Regions from separate parts of the Thioalkalivibrio sp. ALD1 genome, predicted to be linked through region 3. Evidence: predicted binding sites of a transcription regulator. Region 3 holds the regulator's gene; each other region holds the start of a gene.
What was found. The regulator sigma-54, encoded in region 3, starts transcription at its own class of promoters, with help from an activator protein. The targets are predictions, from matches to a motif close to TGGCANGNTNCNTGCTT.

Region 1: fliL (flagellar basal body-associated protein FliL) is a predicted target of sigma-54. The motif match lies at 2,087-2,103, and genes of this name have one in related genera.
Region 2: F623_RS0110320 (CmpA/NrtA family ABC transporter substrate-binding protein) is a predicted target of sigma-54. The motif match lies at 3,325-3,341, and genes of this name have one in related genera.

Annotation. Positions count from the first base shown of each region.
Region 1 covers NZ_KB906242.1:323,148-329,768, reverse strand. The annotation lists gene fliN (flagellar motor switch protein FliN) at 1-509, opposite strand, end outside; gene fliM (flagellar motor switch protein FliM) at 522-1,496, opposite strand; gene fliL (flagellar basal body-associated protein FliL) at 1,505-2,014, opposite strand; gene F623_RS0106165 (flagellar hook-length control protein FliK) at 2,297-3,376, opposite strand; gene fliJ (flagellar export protein FliJ) at 3,441-3,893, opposite strand; gene F623_RS0106155 (FliI/YscN family ATPase) at 3,895-5,271, opposite strand; gene F623_RS0106150 (FliH/SctL family protein) at 5,268-5,972, opposite strand; gene fliG (flagellar motor switch protein FliG) at 5,969-6,621, opposite strand, start outside.
Region 2 covers NZ_KB906245.1:114,185-120,805, forward strand. The annotation lists gene nirB (nitrite reductase large subunit NirB) at 1-35, opposite strand, end outside; gene F623_RS0110310 (ABC transporter ATP-binding protein) at 35-835, opposite strand; gene ntrB (nitrate ABC transporter permease) at 862-1,794, opposite strand; gene F623_RS0110320 (CmpA/NrtA family ABC transporter substrate-binding protein) at 1,843-3,147, opposite strand; gene F623_RS0110325 (nitrate regulatory protein) at 3,528-4,835, opposite strand; gene F623_RS0110330 (DsrE family protein) at 4,963-5,319, opposite strand; gene F623_RS0110335 (hypothetical protein) at 5,411-5,653, opposite strand; gene F623_RS0110345 (TIGR04282 family arsenosugar biosynthesis glycosyltransferase) at 5,727-6,365, opposite strand; gene F623_RS0110350 (TIGR04283 family arsenosugar biosynthesis glycosyltransferase) at 6,358-6,621, opposite strand, start outside.
Region 3 covers NZ_KB906241.1:695,605-702,225, reverse strand. The annotation lists gene hisC (histidinol-phosphate transaminase) at 1-10, shown strand, start outside; gene F623_RS0103310 (HPr family phosphocarrier protein) at 185-454, opposite strand; gene F623_RS0103305 (PTS sugar transporter subunit IIA) at 426-851, opposite strand; gene rapZ (RNase adapter RapZ) at 856-1,740, opposite strand; gene hprK (HPr(Ser) kinase/phosphatase) at 1,741-2,772, opposite strand; gene F623_RS0103290 (PTS sugar transporter subunit IIA) at 2,839-3,309, opposite strand; gene hpf (ribosome hibernation-promoting factor, HPF/YfiA family) at 3,314-3,652, opposite strand; gene F623_RS0103280 (RNA polymerase factor sigma-54) at 3,655-5,148, opposite strand; gene lptB (LPS export ABC transporter ATP-binding protein) at 5,218-6,000, opposite strand; gene lptA (lipopolysaccharide transport periplasmic protein LptA) at 5,997-6,521, opposite strand; gene lptC (LPS export ABC transporter periplasmic protein LptC) at 6,514-6,621, opposite strand, start outside.

The DNA of each region.
Region 1 (6,621 bases), on a different contig from region 3:
CCATTGACCAGCACGTCCAGCGGCTCCCCCGCGAGCCGGTCCAGCTCCACCACCGACCCCTGATTCAGTTGCAGCAGATTGCGGATCGGAATCCGGCTGCGACCGATCTCCATCGAGATGGTGACCGGTACATCCAGCACCATCTGCAGGTTGATGTCCTCGGCCGACATCCCCGCCGATGCCGCCAGCTCCTCCGGTTTCAGGGGTTCTGCATCGGGGTCGGGCTTGTGCCTGCGCTCCCTCTTCTCGGCGCCCATCAATGCATCGGCCGACTCACCTGCACCGCTGCTGCCTTGAGCCTCGTTCAGCAGCTCGTCCGGATCAGCCGCCGGCTCGCCATCGGTATCCTTCTGCTCGGCCAGCGCCGCGGCCCACTCATCCGCCAGGGCGTCCTGATCGTCTTCGGCTTCACTCGACTCGGCTTGCTCGGTCGTCTCGGTCGTCACATCGCCCTCCTCCTCGGAGGCCTGATTCTCGTCGTCTTTCTTGTGGTCGTCGGTGTCTGCCATGGGTGCAGCCCTCTATCGCTTGATGATGCGGTCCGTCACCTGGATCGCATTCAGGCCATCGGATACGCCAAACTTCCCTCGAAACAATGGGATGTCTTCGACTTTTAATGTCACAACCTCAGGGAGGTCGATCGGAATGATGTCGCCCGGCTGAATGTCGAGCAGTTCCTGCACGGTTACCTCGGTCTCGGTCAGGATCGAGCTCACCTCGACTTCCGCGTCCTGAATTTCTTCTTCCAGCGCCTTCATCCAGCGCTGATCCACATCCGAACGGTCCGATTGCAGCCCGGTATCCAGCTGCTCACGGATGGGCTCGATCATCGAATACGGCAGGGTGAAGTGCAGATTGCCTCCACCACCATCGAGCTCGATGTGAAACTCGCTGATCACCACAATCTCGGTCGGGGACACGATGTTGGCGAACTGCGGGTTGACCTCCGAGTTCAGAAACTCGAAACGCAGATCCATGACCGGCTGCCAGGCCTTCACCATGTCCTCGAATGCGCCTTCGAGGATTCCGTGGACCACCCGCATCTCCATCGGCGTGAAGTCACGGCCCTCGATGCGGGTGTAATAACGACCATCCCCGCCAAAGAAATTGTCGACCAGGATGAACACCAGCTTCGGGTCAAACACGAACAGACCAGTCCCGTGCAACGGATGCGCGCGCACCAGGTTCAGGCTGGTGGGGACAAACAGGGAGTGCATGTACTCCGAGAACTTCGAGATGCGTGTCCCGACCACCGAGATCTCGGCGGAGCGGCGCAGCAGATTGAACAGTCGAACCCGTAGATGGCGCGCAAAGCGCTCGTTGATCATCTCCAGCGTGGGCATGCGCCCACGGACGATCCGATCCTGCGTGGCGAAGTTGAATTCCCGCGCCTGCCCGTCATTCGGAAACGGATCTTCGGTCTCGATATCACCGTCATCGACGCCATGCAGGAGGGCGTCGATCTCGTCCTGGCTGAGAATGTCGGTCTGCGCCATGGTTGTGCCTACTGCATGACCAGTTCGTTGAAACGCACCGCTTCGACATCATGCGGGGCGTCACGCTGCTGGAGAATGGACGCAATCACCTCGCGCAACTCGTCGGCGAGAGACTCCTTGCCCCTGCGGGTATTGAGTTCGTCGTAATGCTTTTCCGCGAGCAGACCCAGTACATCATTGCGAATCGCCGGCGCATGCCGTTCGACCGCACTGACCACCTCGGGGTCGGTCGTCACGACGCTCAGCTCTACCCGCAGGTAACGGATGCGCCCGGGCGCTTCGATGTTCACGGTCATGGGCGCGAGACCGTGGTAATGGCGCTGCGCGGGGCGGTCTTCGGCCGTTTCGTCCGCCTCCCCGCTGTCGGCCAGGAAGAACCACGCGGCAGCGCCCCCCGCTCCCACGAACACCAGCACCAGCAGTACCACCAGCAGGAGGCGTCCTTTCTTGCCCTTTCCTCCGGTGTCCTCGGTGTCCCCGGTGTCTTCTTCACTCAGTTCGACTTCCTTATCCGCCATTTTCCGCCCTCGACATTCGTACCTGCGACCATACTGAACACACTGGACCGCTCTGGCTATTGACTGAACCAGTAGCAAAGCCAGTGCCAATGTCCATTTTAGTCGTTATTTCCGCAAGTTACGGAACCCGATCAAGGCATCGGGGTATGCGAGACGGGGGGCAAGGTCGAGAATCGTCAAGATTCAGCCGCCCACCACGGAGTGGAAGACGGGATCTTGGCGGGGCAATACGGGGAGATTGCGGGCAAAGGCCAGGGCCTCGCAGCCCCGGCCGTCGAACCATCAAGCGAACAGATCGAGCCGGCGACTCAGGATCGAGAGCGTGCTGTCCGCACCCTGCTCGTCGTCTGGCTCAAGCCCATCGGCTTCGTCTTCAGGCAGTATCGTTCCGTCCGCCAGCGTCTGCTGTCCCTCACGCTCTTCGTCCGCCTGATCCGAAACCGTGGCGTCCTCAAGCGTCAGGCCACTTTGCGCAAGACTCTCGCGCAACCGAGGCATCGCGGCCTCCAGCACTTCGCGTGTCACCGGGTTGGCGCTGATAAATTGAACCGTCGCGCGATCGCCATCCACGTTCACGCGAACATCCAGCGTCCCCAGTTGCGGCGGATGCAGCTTGATTTCGGTGCGGCCACCCTGCGCGCGCGCCAGCATGCGAATCTGATCGGTCAGTTCGCGTTCACCCCCGGGCTGCAGCAGGCGTGTGAGGTCGAGGCGAACCGGGTTGCGTGTGCCTTCGCTGCCTTCCGCGGCCTGGGCATGCGCTGGCAGAATACCGGCCAGAGGCTCGGCCGCACGTGCCTGAGCTCGATGCGGGTCTGACCCCTGGGCCATCCATTGCGCGAGCAGATCCAGCACATTTTCGCGTGAAAGCCGGCTGTTCGAGCCGAGCAGGTCAGTGCCCGCGCCCGTCCCATTCTGGCTGGACTCGAGGAACAGGCGCATAACCGCAGCGGGCAGCGGCTTGATGTCGCGGGCGCTGCCGCCAGCCTCACGTCCATCTGTCCCCTTTCCGCCCATGCCGGCCCGATCATCAGCGGCCTTCATCAGGGCCGCCAGCGGCAATTCCTTGCCGCCCGGATTATCCGCGGCGGCAAGTTTCTCCTCGTCCACCATGGCCTGAAGCCGCGCCAGCATCGCTTCCAGATCCAGCCCCTCGAGCTCATCCTCGCCCACGCCAAGATCGGCAAGAAGCGCCTCAAGCTGGGGCCGGAGGATATCGAGGAAACCTTTGCCGTCGGCGGTCTTGAGGTCCTTAAGGCCTTCCAGACCCTCAAGCGCATGAAGATCCTTGAGGTCGCCAGCTCCTCCCAAAAGCTGAAGCAGAGGCATCATCCCCTGGCTGGAACTATTTGTTGCGATCATTCCTGGGTCCTCTGATTCATCGCCCGAGTCACATGCCCCGTTGGGCATTCCCGATCATTCCCATTCAAGAACCTTGCCAGTCGCCATTGGTGTCCTGAGTACGGGCATGCACCTGGCGCGTTGCCCACATGTCCTGCTCATGCTGGCGTCGGCGGTCGGCTTCCCGTTCCTGTTCGGCGATTCGCCGTTCCAGGAGCTTCTCAAGGGACATCACGGCACGATGTCGTTCGAGCCACTCCTGCCGCGCCTGCTCGGCCTGAGCTCCAGCCGCCTGAGCACGCAAGTCCTGTTGCTCCAGCGCGTGCCGCAGCTTGTCCCGCATCCCGGAAAGCCATTTGAGTTGATTCGTATCGTCGGGCAACGGTGCGCGGAGGTATTCCAGCTGATAGCCCTCCAGTTGGGTCCGCTGGGTCTCCACCGCGTCCAGTTGCTGCAACCGGGCGCCCAGCTGGCGGGTCGCCTCGCTCTCCTCAATGCGTCGCAGTCGCAAAAGGCGTTGCAGCCGACGCGAATCCACCTCACACGGCTCCGGTCAGCGCCAGCAGCTCATCACGCGCCTGATCAAACCCAATCGCCTCGTCTCGACCCTGCCCAAGGTACGCCTCCAGCCGCTCGTGCATCGCCACCGCTTCGTCCAGGTGCGGATCCGCCCCCTTGCGGTACGCACCCACGGCGATCAGGTCGCGGTTTCGCATATAGGTCGAGGCCAGATCACGGAAACGCCGGGCCGCCTGCTCGTGTTCGGACGTGATCAGCGCGCTCATCACTCGCGAAACCGACGCCGACACGTCGATCGCAGGATAGCGCCCGGTTTCCGCGATCTCGCGCGAGAGGACCACGTGCCCGTCAAGGATCGCGCGCGCCGCATCCACGATCGGGTCATTCTGGTCATCCCCCTCGGCCAGCACCGTATAGAACGCCGTGATCGAACCACCGCCCACATCTCCGTTCCCCGCTCGCTCCACGAGCTGCGGGAGGCGCGCAAACACCGAAGCGGCATAGCCTTTCGACGCCGGCGGTTCGCCAATCGCCATCGCGATCTCGCGCGCGCCCTGGGCAAAGCGCGTGAGCGAATCCATCAGCAGAAGCACATTCAGTCCACGGTCCCGAAACGATTCCGCCACAGTGGTGGCTACCCAGGCCCCATGCTGGCGAAGCAACGGCGACTGATCGGCCGGGACGGCCACTACGACAGTCCGCTGGCGGGACTCCTCGTCCAGGATCTCGTGGATGAATTCATTCACTTCGCGCCCACGCTCGCCGATCAACCCGACTACGATCACGTCCGCGTTGGTATTGCGCGTCATCATTCCGAGCAGAACGCTCTTCCCGACCCCGGAACCGGCAAACAGGCCAAGCCGCTGCCCCCGGCCAACACAAAGCAGCCCGTTGATCGACCGGATCCCGACATCCAGCGGTTCCCGCACCGGCGCGCGCTGCAGCGGGTTGATCGGGCGCCCCGAAAGCGGGCTGTGGTCACGCGCGCGCAAAGGGCCCTTGCCATCCAGCGGCTGGCCATTGGCATCGATCACCCGCCCGAGCAGCGCATCCCCGACCGGGATCTCGCGTTGGGTATCGAGGGGCTCAATGCGCGCACCGGGTGTCAGGCCCGAGGCCAGTTCCTCCGGCATCAGAAAGGTGCGATCGTTCTGGAATCCGACCACCTCCGCCGGGACCGACGCGCCGTTCTCGCCGTGGATCAGCGCCCGCCCACCCATCGGCAGACGCAGCCCCTCGGCCTCGAAGGTCAGGCCGGTCAGGCGCGATAGCCGCCCCTCGGACTGCACGGGATGAACCCGTTCCAGCCGGCCACGTGACTGTTGCAGGCGTTCCAGAAGGCCCGAGGCCAGCCGCTCCTGTCCCCGCTGATGCAGTGTGTCCAGCCGCGAGCTCACGTCCCGTCTCCCGGTGCCGAACCATCTTCCGGTTGTTGCGAGGCGGACGCAGAGGCCTCCAGCTCGCCCCAGATCGCCTCGACCGCCTGCTGCAGACGATGTTCCAGCGAGGCATCGACCAGCGCCGCGCCCGCCTCTACACGGCAGCCACCGCGCGCCAGCTTGGTATCGGATACCCAATGCACCCCGGCATCCAGCCCCTGGGCATAGTCCTCGAGCAGGGCGCGATCCGCAGGGTGAACATGCACCCGCACTTCCTGATGCCGGCCGGGTAGCTGCGCCAGCGCCCGGTGCAGGACCTGCTCGATCAGCTCGGGGCGAGTCTTTAGTTCTGCCGCCAGCACCTTGCGGGCGATCGCGACGGTCAATTCGAGGAGTTCGGGTTCCAGCTGATCGGCCGCCTCGGCCAGGGGATCGATCAGTCCACGCCCAAGGGACTCCAGCTTGGCCACCGTCTCGCGAAGCTGTTTGTCGGCCTTGGCTCGTGCGGCCTTCTCGGCTTCCTGCTTTCCGAGCGCATGGCCTTCGGCGTAGCCAGCCTCGAATCCATTCTGACGCGCCTGGTCCTCGATGGCCTCGATCTCGGCCGCCGTTGGCAGGCGCCGCGCCGGACGCACTCCGCCCTCACCGATCTCCGGTGGCTCCCATACCGACGCATCCGGGTCATGCACCCGCGTTTGGGCGCCGGAACCCGAGGTCACAACATCGCCTCGCTACCCTGCCCGCCGAGCACAATCTCGCCGTTCTCGGCCAGGCGGCGGGCGACCGCCAGGATTTCCTTCTGCGCCGCCTCGACCTCGCTCACGCGGACCGGGCCCTTGGCTTCCAGATCCTCGCGCAGCATTTCGGCCGCACGCTTGGACATGTTGCGGAAGATCTTGTCCTTGAGGTCCTCGTCGGCTCCCTTCATCGCCAGCACCAGGGAGTCCGTCGAGATCTCGCGCAGCAACGTCTGAATACCGCGATCGTCAATATCGACCAGGTTCTCGAACACGAACATCTCTTCTTCGATGCGGCCACCAAGATCCGAGTCCGACTCCTTGATGGACTCCATGATCTCTGCCTCGCGTGCGCTCTCCATCAAGTTCATGATGTTGGCGGCTGTGCGAACGCCCCCCAGCATCGAGGTCTTGCTCGCGGCATTGCCCGACAACTGGCGGTCGAGGATTTCATCCAGCTCCTGCAATGCCTGCGGCTGGATGCCATCCAGGGTTGCAATGCGCATGACGATGTCGGTCTGCACACGCGAGGGCAGGTATTGCAGCGTGTCCGACGCCTGATCGGAATCCAGGTGCGACAGCACGATCGCGACAATCTGCGGATGCTCGTTGCGCAGCATGTCGGCGATCG
Region 2 (6,621 bases), on a different contig from region 3:
AGGACCAGCCGCGGCTTCTCGTTCGCGGTATCCATCACGCGGCCTCCGACTCGGGGTTCTTGTGGCGCTCGTGGAGAAAGCGCAACACCTCGGCCCGGTAGTGGTTGTATTCGGCGTTGTCGGCCATCGCCAGGCGCTCGCGCGGCTTCGGCAGGTCGATCTCCAGGATCTCGCCGATGGTCGCGGCCGGGCCGTTGGTCATCATCACGATGCGGTCGGACAGCAACACCGCCTCGTCCACGTCGTGGGTGACCATCAGTACGGTGTTGCCCAGATCCGACTGGATGCGCATCACCTCGTCCTGCAGGTGCGCCCGGGTCAGCGCGTCCAGCGCACCGAAGGGCTCGTCCATCAGCAGCACCTTGGGCTCCATCGCCAGGGCTCGGGCGATGCCCACGCGCTGCTTCATGCCACCGGAGATCTCGTCCGGGCGCTTGTCCAGGGCATGGCCCATACCGACCATGTCGAGGGTGGCATTCACCCACTCGCGACGCTCGGCGGCCGACTTCTTGCCCTTGAAGGTCTTGTCCACCGCCAGCGCCACGTTGTCGCGCACGGTCAGCCAGGGCAGCAGGGAGTGGTTCTGGAACACGACGCTGCGATCCGGGCCCGGCTTGCTGACCTCCTTGCCGTCCAGGATCACCGCGCCGGTACTGGTCTCCAGCAGCCCGGCGACGATGTTGAGCACCGTCGACTTGCCGCAGCCGGAGTGGCCGATGATGGAGAGGAACTCGCCGCGCTCCACGTGCAGGTCGACGTCACGCAGCACTTCGGTCGCCGTCGGGCCTTCGCCAAAGGTCTTGTGGACGTGTTCGATGGAGAGATAGCTGGTCATGATGATTCTCCTGTGAGGGGGCCGGCTCAGCCGGCCTGCGTGCCGCGGGTGACCCAGTTGCCGACGATCGCGACCAGACGGTCGAGGAAGAACCCGACCAGGCCGACGTAGACCAGGGCCAGCACGATGTCGCTGAGCATGGAGGCGTTCCAGGCATCCCAGATGAAGAAGCCGATGCCGACCCCGCCGATCAGCATCTCGGCGGCGACGATCGCCAGCCAGGCGAGACCGATGCCGATGCGCAGACCGGAGAAGACATACGGCGCGGCGGCCGGGAGCATGATCTTGGTGAAGTACTCGTAGCCGTTCAGGCGAAGCACGCGGGCCACGTTCACGTAGTCCTGCGAGATGTTCCGGATGCCGACCGAGGTGTTGATGATGATCGGCCAGATCGCAGTGATGAAGATCACGAAGATCGCCGACGGGTTGCTGGCCTGGAAGGCAGCCAGGGAGATCGGCAGCCAGGCCAGCGGCGGCACGGTGCGCAGCACCTGGAACAGCGGGTCCAGCCCGCGCATCGCCCAGGTGGACTGGCCGACCAACACGCCTAGACCGATCCCGGCGACCACCGCCAGGGCATAGCCGTAGGCCACCCGCTCGAGACTCGCGAGCAGCTGCCAGGCCATGCCCACGTCGTTGCCACCGTGGTCATAGAACGGATTGACGATCAGTTCCCAGGTGTCGGTGACCACCTGACTCGGGGCGGGCAACACGGCTCCCTGGGAAGACGAGAGCATCTCCCATATGAGCAAAAAAAACGCAGTCACGATCACCGGCGGCAGGACTACCGTGGCGGCGTTGCGCAGGCGCCGCGACCAGACGCCGGGATCGGCGGGCACCGCGCCGGACCGGGCCGGAGGCGCTGTCTGTCGGGCCACTGGGGCCGTGGAGGTTTCCCTCACCGCCGGGCGTTCGCGCCCGGCACCGAAGGTCATGGTGCGGTCTATAATGGCACTCATCATCCAATCCTCTTGAATCGTCGGTACAGGTGTCGTCGGGCCGTCGCGTCAGGACGCGATGGCCTTGATCTCCAGGCTGTCGAGGTAGGCCTGCGGGTCTTCCGGGTCGAAGACCTTGCCGTCGAAGAATTCCTCCTTGCCACGCGAAGTCGACTCGGGGATGGCGGCCGAGTCGATGCCGAGCGTGTCGGCCGCCTCGCGCCAGATATCCTCGCGGTTGACCTCGTCTACCAGGGCCTGCATGTCGAGATCCGGCGGCAGGTAGCCCCAGCGGATGTCCTCGGTAAGGAACCACAGGTCGTGGCTCTTGAAGGGATAGGAGGCCTGATCGTTCCAGTAGCGCATGCGGTCGGGGTGGTCCTCGACCACGCGGCCGGTGCCGTAGTCGAAGTGCCCCTGCATACGGTCGATGATGTCGCCGTACGGGGCATGGATGTAGCGCCGGCGCGAGCAGATCTCGGCGACCTCCTCGATATTCGCCGGGTCCTCGCAGTACATCTGCGCCTCCATCACCGCCATGGTCAGGGCACGGGCCGCATTCGGGTTCGCCTCTACCCAGTCCGCGCGCATGCCCAGCGCCTTCTCGGGATGGTTGTGCCAGAGTTCGCCGGTGGTGTTCGCGGTATAGCCGATGCCCTGGTTGATCAGCTGCATGTTCCAGGGCTCGCAGACACAGAAGGTGTCCATGGAGCCGACACGCATGTTGGCGACCATCTGCGCCGGCGGCACGACGATGGTGGAGATGTCGCGGTTTGGGTCGATGCCGCCGGCCGCCATCCAGTAGCGAATCCACAGGTCATGGGTGCCGCCGGGGAAGGTCATCGCCGCGCGCACCTCGTCGCCCCCGGCGCGCTTTTCCGCCAGCGCGGTCTTGAACTCGCCGGTATCCAGGCCGACCTTCAGATCGGCGTACTCATCGCCCACCGAGATGCACTGCCCGGCCAGGTTCAGCCGCGCGAGGATGCTCATCGGCGTACCGCGGCGATGGATCAGGTAGGGCATCGGCGTCAGGATGTGGGATCCGTCGATGCCGCCGCGGCTCGAACCCAGTTCCAGGTTGTCGCGCACCGTGCCCCAGGAAGACTGCTTCAGCACCTGCACGTCTGGCATCCCGTGGTCGGCAAAGAAGCCCTTCTCCAGCGCGATGAACAGCGGTGCGGCATCGGTCAGGGCAATAAAGCCCAGCTTCGCCTCGGTGGTCTCCGGCTTGCCGTTGCCCGCCTTCGCATAGCCCCAGGGCGCGGCCCCGGACACGCCCAGCGCGGTCGCGCCGATCCCGGCGGCCATGCCGCCCAGGAAACGCCGGCGCGACAGGCCGGAGGTCTTTTTCGTGTCATTCGTGTGATCGGTCATTTCGGGTTCACTCCCCTTGTCAGATTTCCGCCCAGAAACGAAAAAAGGCGTCGCATCAGCCCGGCCGCGGTTGCAGCCGGTTGATGGACGCCTTTGTCCAGTCCCATGGGAGGCCCGGTCATCGGGTCTCCCAGTTGTCAGGTGACGAACCGCCATTGGCTCGTCTTGCTCAATGTCCTGCAGGAGGTGTGCCAGTTAGCCGTTACTAATCGACCCCGCGAGGAAGAATCGCACCGTGGCGCGGGAAAATCGGATGGTCTCGGCTACTCAATCGAACCCCGGGAGACCCACGCCGACCGCAATCCCGCAGACAGCGGCACCACCCTGGGGCGCGCTGGCGGTGCAGGTGAACTGCATTGGTGCACCGCGCGAGGAAACTACTACAAGCCCTTGCCCAGCAGATCCGACATCGCGACCGTCGCCTCGGCGACCTCGGCCAGGCGCCGGTTCTGGTTCATCGCCGTCTGGCGCAGGAGCTTGTAGGCCTGGTCCTCGCTGAGGCCACGGTGCTGGATCAGAAGCGCCTTGGCACGCTCGATGGTCTTGCGTTCGGCCAGGGCCTGGCGTGCCGCATGCAGTTCGTCCTCCACCGACTGCAACCGGGCGGCCTGGCGCTGCACCAGGTCCATCACCGAGTGCCCGACAATCGGGACGTTGAGCACCGTCTCGCCATCCTCCTCGTGATCCAGACCCTCCGGCGCCCCGAAGAACACCGCATACGGAACGCTGTCACGCAGCTCGGATTCCGCCAGTTGGGCGATGCGGTCACGCACCGCGCCCAGGTCCGCGCGATCCGCCGTAATGCGTGCCGAGCAACGCTCGTTCAGGTGCATCTCCAGGAGGTCCTCGATCTCCTTCATCGCGTCGATGCGCGCGGTGGTGCAGGCAAACCAGGTCTCGGCACGGGCCGGGTCCGGCAGGGACTCGTCCCGGGTGCAGGCCAGACGGCGCAGCCGCTCGACCTCCGCCGAGAAGCCCGCGCCCTGCAGTTCCTGCCAGGCCGCGCAGGCCGGCTCCGGGGCAAACGCGGAGAAGATCCGAAACGAGCGTTCCTGCGTATCGATCCGATGCAGCAGGGACTGACGCAGTTCGCCATCAAACGCGCCCCGGCCAAAGCCGGCGGCCCCGATCGCGCGTTCCTGGCCCGCCAGCTCCTTGCCCTGCATGAAGTTCAACAGGGCGACCAGAGCTCGCGAGACCTCCGGGTCCGTGGCGGAATCGGCGGCCTCGAACACCACCGCCAGTAGCGACCGGATCAGCTCGCTGAAGCCGCGCATCGCCTCCATCGGCGAGAGCGTGCGTTCGCTGACCTCCGCCCGCAGGCTGGGCAGGCCCGACAGGCCATGCAGCGCCAGCGCCATGCGCCCCAGCAGACGACTGCGCGCGTGGGCACAGGCCCCGGGCTCCAGCCAGCCATCGAGGTGTTCGCGAAACGCTTGGGCGGTAGTGTCGGATTCGGCTCGGTACTGCGCCAGCTCGTCCGCATAGCGCTGCCCACCGGAGCCGATCCAGAGGCTGGAGGCCCCGCGTTCGCGCTGGAGCTGATGCACCAGCGCACGGATGCGCCCGACCAGCTGTACTGCGTCCAGCAGGCGCTCCAGGCTCACCACCTCGCACTTGCGCGAGGCGACCAGGAAATCGCCAATGGCCTCTTCGAAGGAAAAACTCGGGGATGCGTTCTGGGTCATGCTCGTCGTCCGCGGATCATTCCCGGAACAAACAAGCATGCGATGTGCCAGTTCGAGGGACTGGCACAGGAAGTGCGGGTAAATACGGGCGGGGGATCACACCCCGCCCGCGGACCGGCCCGCTCGATCAGAAGCTCATGGAGCGATCGAACTCGGCAACGGCCTGGACGTACTGACCCATGCCGGCCATCTCGGCATTCGGCAGGAAGTTGTGCTCGCCGACGTCGCGGCCGTTGGCGCAGGCCTCGCAGGCCCAGAACGGGACGCCTTCCTCGACCAGCGAGTCCACGATGTCCTTCATCGCCGGCATGTTGTGGCCGACGATCTTGTCGTAGACATTGCGGTTGGCGATGTTCACGGCCTCGCCCTGCAGCCAGACGGTCACGTCATGGCCCTGCTGCTTGGCCACATTGGCGGCGATCATGCCGAGGGTGGCACGGGTGGGGTCGTCGGTACCGGCGGTGACAGAAACGATAAAACGCATGGGACTCTCCTTGGTCACGTCAAAGTGGCAGGCACCGTAGCGACCCAAGCCGGGGCCGTCGAGTTCCCACAAGCCTCAAGGAGACGCCGAGTCAGGAAGCGCCTTTCGACGCAATACTCATGCGATAGAGCTTGAAGGCCATCAGCAACCAGGGGATGGCGTGCATGATCAGGTCGAGGATATCGATCGCGCGAGTCAGTTCGCCCTGGAAGAGCCAGCGGATCTTCTCGACGATGTGCGGCTCGGGGACATAGGGCGACAGCCCCAGGGTGGCCACAAACAGAATGAACAACCACAACGGGGCACGGTCGACCCAGGCAACAAACGCTTTCATGGCGCGCATCCTACCCGAAGCCTGGCCCAGCTTGCGACTGCCCCGGGACCGGGCGCGTCCTGGAGAGCCGTTCTCAAGGCGTCGTTATGCCACGCAGGAGAACCGGCGGACAATGCGCCAGGTCCTCCGGGCGGTCGATGTCGGCCCGCGCTTCCAGCTCCGCCCAGACAAGACCCTGAGCCCGGGCCCGCTCACGGGTCTGTTCCAACACCCAGTCGCTGCCCCACTCGATGGCCTCGAACAGCTCCGGTACGGGCCGCGCGGCGGCCAACAGCACGTAACCGCCATCCAGCGCCGGGATCACTACCACATCCTGGCCTCCGGCCAGTGCACTACGTGCGGCGACCAGATCCCCAACACCCAGCGTCGGGGCGTCGGACCCCATCACCAGTGCCGGAAACGGCCCGGCCTCCAGTGCATGGCACATGCGGGCCCCGAGGTCATCACCCACCTGGCTGTGCAGGGAACAGCCAAAGCGTTCGGCACAACGCTCGAGGAACGGATGATCGGTATCCGGGGTGCACCACAGCTCCACATGGTCCGGTGCCACTTGACGGGCCACGTCCAGCGCGTGCTCCAGCAACCGCTCGTGCAGCCGTGCGGCGCCCTCGGCGCCCAGCGCTGGGATCAGCCGGGTCTTGGTCCGGCCCGGATCGGGCGCGCGGGCAAAGACCAGTACACGCAGTGCTTCCGACGGCCGCCGGTCAGGCATCGCCACGATACAGTCGCGCCAGCCCATCCGGGCTTACACCCAGCCAGTAGGCCAGGCGCAACCGCCACATCAGCCAGATCGTGCGCCATGCGCCCTTCTGTTCCCAACGCCGCGACGACGTGACCAGCCGGGTGCGCAGGCACCTTGGGCGCCCCACCGAGCGCTTCAGTCGCCGCGAGAGCTCGATGTCCTCCATCAGCGGCTGATCCGGCCAGCCGCCCACGGTATCGAACGCCGAACGCGTGACGAAGACACC
Region 3 (6,621 bases):
CGCCGGCTGAACCCTGATTTCTGAGGCTGGGCCTGGTTCGCCATCCGGTGTTTACGGTGCTTTCGTCCGGCCGCCTACCTGCGCTGGCGAGACAGCGCTTGGCAGTATGTGGACCGAAGGCACGTGAACACCGGATGGCGAACCAGGCCCAGCCTCGAGAAGGCATGGAGGCAGAAGGGGAGGGTTAGGCGTCCTCGCCGAAGCGGTTGGCGACGAGTTCGGTGAGGGCGTCGAGGGCCTCTTCGGCGTCATCGCCGTCAGTGGTGATGGTGACCTCGGAGCCCTGCGCCGCCGCCAGCATCATCACCCCCATGATGCTCTTGCCGTTCACTTCCTGGGAATTCCGGGATACGGTCACATCGGACGCGTACTGGCTGGCCAGGCTCACAAACTTGGCCGCCGCACGCGCATGCATCCCCAGGCGATTAACGATGGGGACTGCGCGCTGCGGCATCCGAACACTCCTGGTCACAAAGAAGGATGCCATCGTGCCCGCCCGACAGGGCCTTGTTGACCAGCTCCGTCAGCGGCAGATGGCGGTAGTTCAGCACACGGATCAGCATCGGCAGGTTGATCCCGGCAATGACGCGGGCATTCGCCCCCCGCGCCACGCGGCTGGCCACATTGGAGGGGGTAGAACCGAACATGTCGGTCAGGATCAGCACGCCGGAACCGGAATCCAGCTCGCCCAGACGCGCCCTCGCGCGGGCCAGCACCTCGTCGGGGTCGTCATTCTGCGACATCGCCATGGACTCGCAATCCTCTGGCAGGTCGCCCAGCATGCTGCGGGCCGTCTGCAGCAGGGTGTCGCCGAGGTTTTGATGCGTGATCAGGATCAGACCAACGCCCATGGACTCACTCCGATTCGAGGGGCAGGGATAGCTCGCGGTGACGGGTGCTAACAGTAACATGTTCGCGCCCCCGCCACGCAGCCGCCAGCCGCTCCACGAGATAGACCGAACGGTGGCGCCCGCCGGTGCACCCGATCGATACGGTCACATAGCTGCGGTGATCCTGCCGGATACGCGGCACCCACTGTTCCAGAAAGCCCTGTATCCCGTCATACATCTCCTCGACCTCGCCATGACGCGCAAGAAACTCGCAAACGGCGGCGTCGCGCCCGGTCAGTGGGGCCAGGTCGCGTTCGTAGTGCGGGTTGGGCAGGCAGCGGACGTCGAACACGAAGTCGGAGTCCAGCGGCGCCCCGTGCTTGAACCCGAATGACTGAAAGAGCAGGGACAGACGCTCTTCGCCCAGCAACCCAACGCGGTCGCGCAGGGTGCGTGCGAGATCATGCATCGACAACCGGGAGGTGTCCACGGTCAGATCGGCCTCGGCCGCGACATGCCCGAGCCAGTCGCGTTCACGCTCGATAGCGTCGACCAGCGGGACGCCGTCGCGCGCCAGCGGATGCCGGCGCCGCGTCAAGTGGTAACGCCGCAGCAGGACCTCGCTGGAGGCCTGCAGGAACATCACCTCGACCTGCAGCCCCTTGCCTCGAAGCTCGCGCAGCAGGTCGGCAAAACCCTCCAGCGCAGTCAGCCCGCTACGGACATCCACCCCGACCGCCAGATGACGGTCTTCGTCGGCATCGTAGTCGCCGCTGCGGACCTGATCGATGAGCCCGGGAAGCAGCGGCAACGGCAGGTTGTCGACGCAAAAATATCCGGCGTCCTCCAGCGTGTGCAGGGCGACCGTCTTGCCGGAGCCCGAAAGGCCACTAACCAGCAGAAGTCGCACTCAGCCCTCCGGATCCGGGTTGGGAACGGTGGTCGCCGGGATCGCACGGTGGTAAGGCGGCTCCTCGGGCTCGCCGCTCATCTGCCGGCGCTGACGTGCGCGCAGGTCGTCACCGGCGACATAGCCCTGCATGTGCAGCATGTGGCTGCGCACCGCCGCCTCGATCATGACCGCGATGTTGCGCCCCGGAGCGACCGGCAGGCTGATCAGCGGGATGCGCAGCCCGAGGATATCGATCTCCCCACGGCGCCCGTTCAGGCGATCGTCCGGCACCGGCGAAGGCTCGCTGTGGTCGCGCAGGTCAATGATCAGCCGCAGATACTTGCCACCCTTGATTGCCGAATCCCCGTACATGGCGCGGACGTTCAGCACCCCCAGCCCGCGGACCTCGAGCAGGTCCTGCAGCAGGGCCGGGCAATGTCCGCGCACGATATCCGGGGCGATGCGGGCGAACTCCGGCGCATCGTCGGCAATCAACCGGTGCCCGCGCGAGATGAGCTCCAGCGCCACCTCGCTCTTGCCCACGCTGGAGGCCCCGCTGATCAGCACGCCGATTCCGAGGATCTCCATGAACACGCCATGGCGCACCTCGAAATGGGCCAGCCGCTGCTGCAGGAAGTAGCGCAGCAGCGAGATGATCTCGTGGCTGCTGGTGGAGGAGCACAGGATCAGTGGCAGCTGCTCCTCGGGGACGTCCGGCATCTCCGAGAACGGGCAGGTGTCCTCGGCAAAGATCACCGCGGTCGTGCCGGTGCGGGCCATCTCCAGGATCAGCTGCTCGCGCTGCTCATCGCTCAGCCGCGCGATATAGCGCGCCTCGAAATCGCCGATCACCTGAATGCGATTTGGCCGGATCAGGTTGAGGTGCCCGGCCAGGGGCAGGTCGTCTCCGTCCCCGCCTACCAGATTGCGGTCGGGTGCGACCTGCTCGCCATGGACGTAGCGCAGGTCCAGGCGGTTGCCCATCGCCTGGATCAGGGCCTCGACGGTGATGTCGCGTGCGATGCCACCCTCCCCCAGTGCCTCGTTCATCCACGCATCTCCGGAAGAGTCAGCGTTGAGTGTCGGAACATGGTGAACACTGCTGGGGCCCCATGATCAGGCGTCGCCGAAGGCCCTGGTCAGTGCACGCTCCAGGGCGTCCGCGTCACCGGCACGACGCAGCGAGGCGATATTGTCGGGCTGAGAAAGGCCACGAGCCAGCTGCGCCAGGAGATCCAGGTGTTCACTGGTAGCCGCCTCGGGGACCAGCAGCGCGATCAGGATATCCACCGGCTCGTGATCCATGGCGTCGAAGTCGACGCCCTGGTCCAGCCGCAGGACCGCGACCCGGGGGGCGTCGATCTCGGCCAGGCGCCCGTGCGGGATGGCCACACCATGACCGAGACCGGTGGAGCCAAGCTTCTCGCGGGCAGAGAGGGCCTCGAAGATGGCCCCGCTGGCCGGACCGGCGGACTCCTCGCCGCCGACGGCCAGCAATTCGGCCAGGGTCTCGAGCGACCGCTTCTGGCTGGAACACTCGGGTTCCAGTCGAATACGGTCGCGGGTGATCAGCTCGGCAATGGTCATTGCGTTACAGGGCCTGTTCGCGGTTGCGCTGGGCACCCTCGGCGCGGTGATGGTCCTTGACCTTTTCCTTGTGCTTGATGAGCTGGCGATCCACCTTGTCGATCAGGCCATCGATCGCCGCATACATGTCCTCGTGACTGGCTTCTGCGTGGATGTGATTACCGCTGACCTGGAGATTGGCCTCTGCCTTGTTGTTCAGGTTCTGATTTTTCTCGTGGGTCAGCACCACATGCACGTCGATCACCTTGTCGAAGTGGCGCTCCAGCTTCGCGAACTTTTCGTTTACGTAGTCGCGCAGGGCGTCGGTGATATCGACGTGATGGCCGGTCAGGTTGATCTGCATGGTCAGGCTCCTTTTTGCTTGGTTCCGCTTGGCATGCTCGCCATCTGCCGGCGTTCACTGGAAGACGGTATGTGCATGGCCTCGCGGTACTTGGCCACGGTACGTCGGGCCACATTGATGCCCCGATCCGACAGGATCTGGGCCAGTTTGGCATCGCTCAGTGGCTTGTTCGCGGTCTCGCCACCAATCAGTTCTCGAATCATGGCACGGATCGCGGTCGCCGAGCATTCGCCACCGTCGGCCGTCCCGACATGACTGGAAAAGAAATACTTGAACTCGAATACCCCACGCGGGGTGTGCATGTATTTCTGTGTGGTCACTCGCGAGATGGTCGACTCGTGCATCTCCAGGGCCTCGGCGATGTCACGCAGGATCAGTGGCTGCATGGCGACTTCGCCATGCTCGAGAAACCCCTGCTGGCGCAGGACGATGGCCTGGGCGACCCGCAACAGGGTATCGTTGCGGCTGTGCAGGCTCTTCAGGAACCAGCGCGCCTCCTGCAGCTGATCGCGCATGAACGCGCTGTCACGCGCATCGGAGACCTGCCGCACCATGCCTGCATAGAGATCATTGATGCGAATGCGCGGAGCAATCTCCGGGTTCAGGTCCACACGCCAGCCATCGCGGTCATGGCGGACATAGACATCCGGCACGACGTATTCCGAAGTGGACTCGCTGATCTGGGCACCCGGACGCGGGTTCAGAGTACGGATCAGGTCCAGCGCCCGCGCCAGTTCGTCTGGATCGCGCACGCCTGACTGCCGCTGCAGGGCCCGGTAGTCCCGCTTGGCCAGGCTCTCCATGCCGTTTTCCAGGATGGCTCGAGCCGCGTCGCGCGCCGGGGCATCCGGCGCCAGATGGCGCAGCTGGATCTCCAGACACTCGCGCAGGTCCCGCGCACCGACGCCCAGCGGGTCGCACTGCTGAATCCAGTGCAGCACCGCCTCGACCTCGTCGACCCCCACGGGCTCGTCCTCGCCCTGGCTGATCATCTCCGCCAGCGCCTCGAGATCACCGTCCAGGTAGCCATCCGGGCTGATCGCGTCGATCAGCGCCGCGCCGATCCGCTGGTCGCGCGGGGTCAGGTGGCTCAGATGCAGCTGCCAGAGCAGATGGTCCTGCAGGCCCTCGTCGTCGCCGTCGGAGGTATTCTCCAGCGGATCGCGATCATCCAGGCCGCGCGGGCTCGGAGCGGGCTCGTAGATGTCGTCCCAGCGGCTGTCGGTGCTCAGCTCCTCGGGGATCACGTCATCGCCGGCCGTATCGGCCTGCATGCGATCCCCGTCGACCCGCTCGCCCCCTTCCTCCGGGCGCTCGCCCAGAGCCTCCTCGCCCTCGTCCTCCACCTGCTCGAGCATGGGATTGCTTTCCAGCGCCTGCTGGATCTCCGCCTGCAACTCCAGCGTGGAAAGCTGCAACAGGCGAATGGCCTGTTGCAGCTGCGGGGTCATCGTCAGCGTCTGCCCCAGCTGCAGATTGAGCCCGGGTTTCAGCATCGCGGTTTCAGGTCCATCGTGACCATTAAGACCCTCTCAAGAAGACATTGATCCATCTGCACCGAGAGCTCACAGCCGAAAGTTTTCACCGAGGTACACCCGGCGTACCTGCGGGTCGTCCAGCAGTTCCTGCGGAGTCCCCGCGCTCAGGATGCGGCCCTCGCTAAGAATATAGGCCCTGTCGCAGATTCCGAGTGTCTCGCGCACATTGTGGTCGGAAATCAGTACCCCGATCCCGCGCTGGGCCAGGTGTCCAATCACGGCCTGGATATCACCCACGGAAATCGGATCCACGCCGGCGAACGGCTCGTCCAGGCAGATAAAGCGTGGATCACCAGCCAGCGCTCGCGCAATCTCCGCGCGACGGCGCTCGCCTCCGGACAAGGCAATCCCCGGACTGTGCCGCACCGTCTCCAACTGAAATTCCTCGATCAGGGCATCGCCGATCCGACGACGTTCGTGGCGATCGAGCTCCGGCCGGAGCTCCAGCACGGCCTGGAGATTGTCCCAAACACTCAGTCGCCGGAATATCGAGGCCTCCTGCGGCAGGTAGCCCAGCCCGGCGCGGGCCCGCGCATGAATTGGGGCATGGGTTATATCCCGGTCGCCCAGCGTGATACGGCCGCGATTGGGCCGTATCAGGCCGACCAGGCTGTAGAAACAGGTGGTCTTGCCCGCCCCGTTCGGGCCCAGCAGCCCCACCACCTCGCCGGGCGCCAGGTCGACATCGACGCGATCCAGTACCGTACGCTTGCCATAGCGCTTGGTCAGCTCGCGTCCGGCCAGATAGCCGGCCACCGGAGGGGCTTCGCCATCCGTCCCTGCTGGTATGCTGGGGTCCACCTCGGTCATTCGCCGTCTTCGCGGGGCTGGATCCTGATGCGTACACGCTCGTCATCGGTCTCGCCACGCTCGGCTTCGATGATGTCGGTTTCCAGGTCGTAGACAATACGCTTGCCACGCGCCTCCTCGGCCGCCGTGACCACGTGTGCCTGGTCCGTCAGGATCACCCGGTCTTCGTTCAGCAGGTAGTCGATGCGCAGTGCGGTGGCGATGCGCATCTCCCCCGTCTCCGGATCCGGCGACTCCAGCCGCGCGGGCTCGCCGTGGGCCTCCATCTCGTAGGGACGCCGATCGCGGCTGCGCACATAGACCTTGTCCGCCTCCAGCGTCATATCCCCGCGGACCACAATCACATCACCGGTATAGGTACTCACGCCCCGGCGGTCGTCCATCTCCGCATGATCCGCGGTAATCTCCACCGGCAGCGCCTGCTGCTGGGCCACAAGCGGCGAGGCCAGCAGCAGCAAGACGCCCCCCACCAGCACAGACCACCCGGCCCGGGCGAGCGACGACCCACCACGTTCAGTCATTAGCGGCTTCCTCCTCGCCCGACTCGCTGTATAACGTGTACACATCATGGAACAGTTCTATGGTATCCCCTCGCGAGTCCACGCGCAGACCCACACCCCG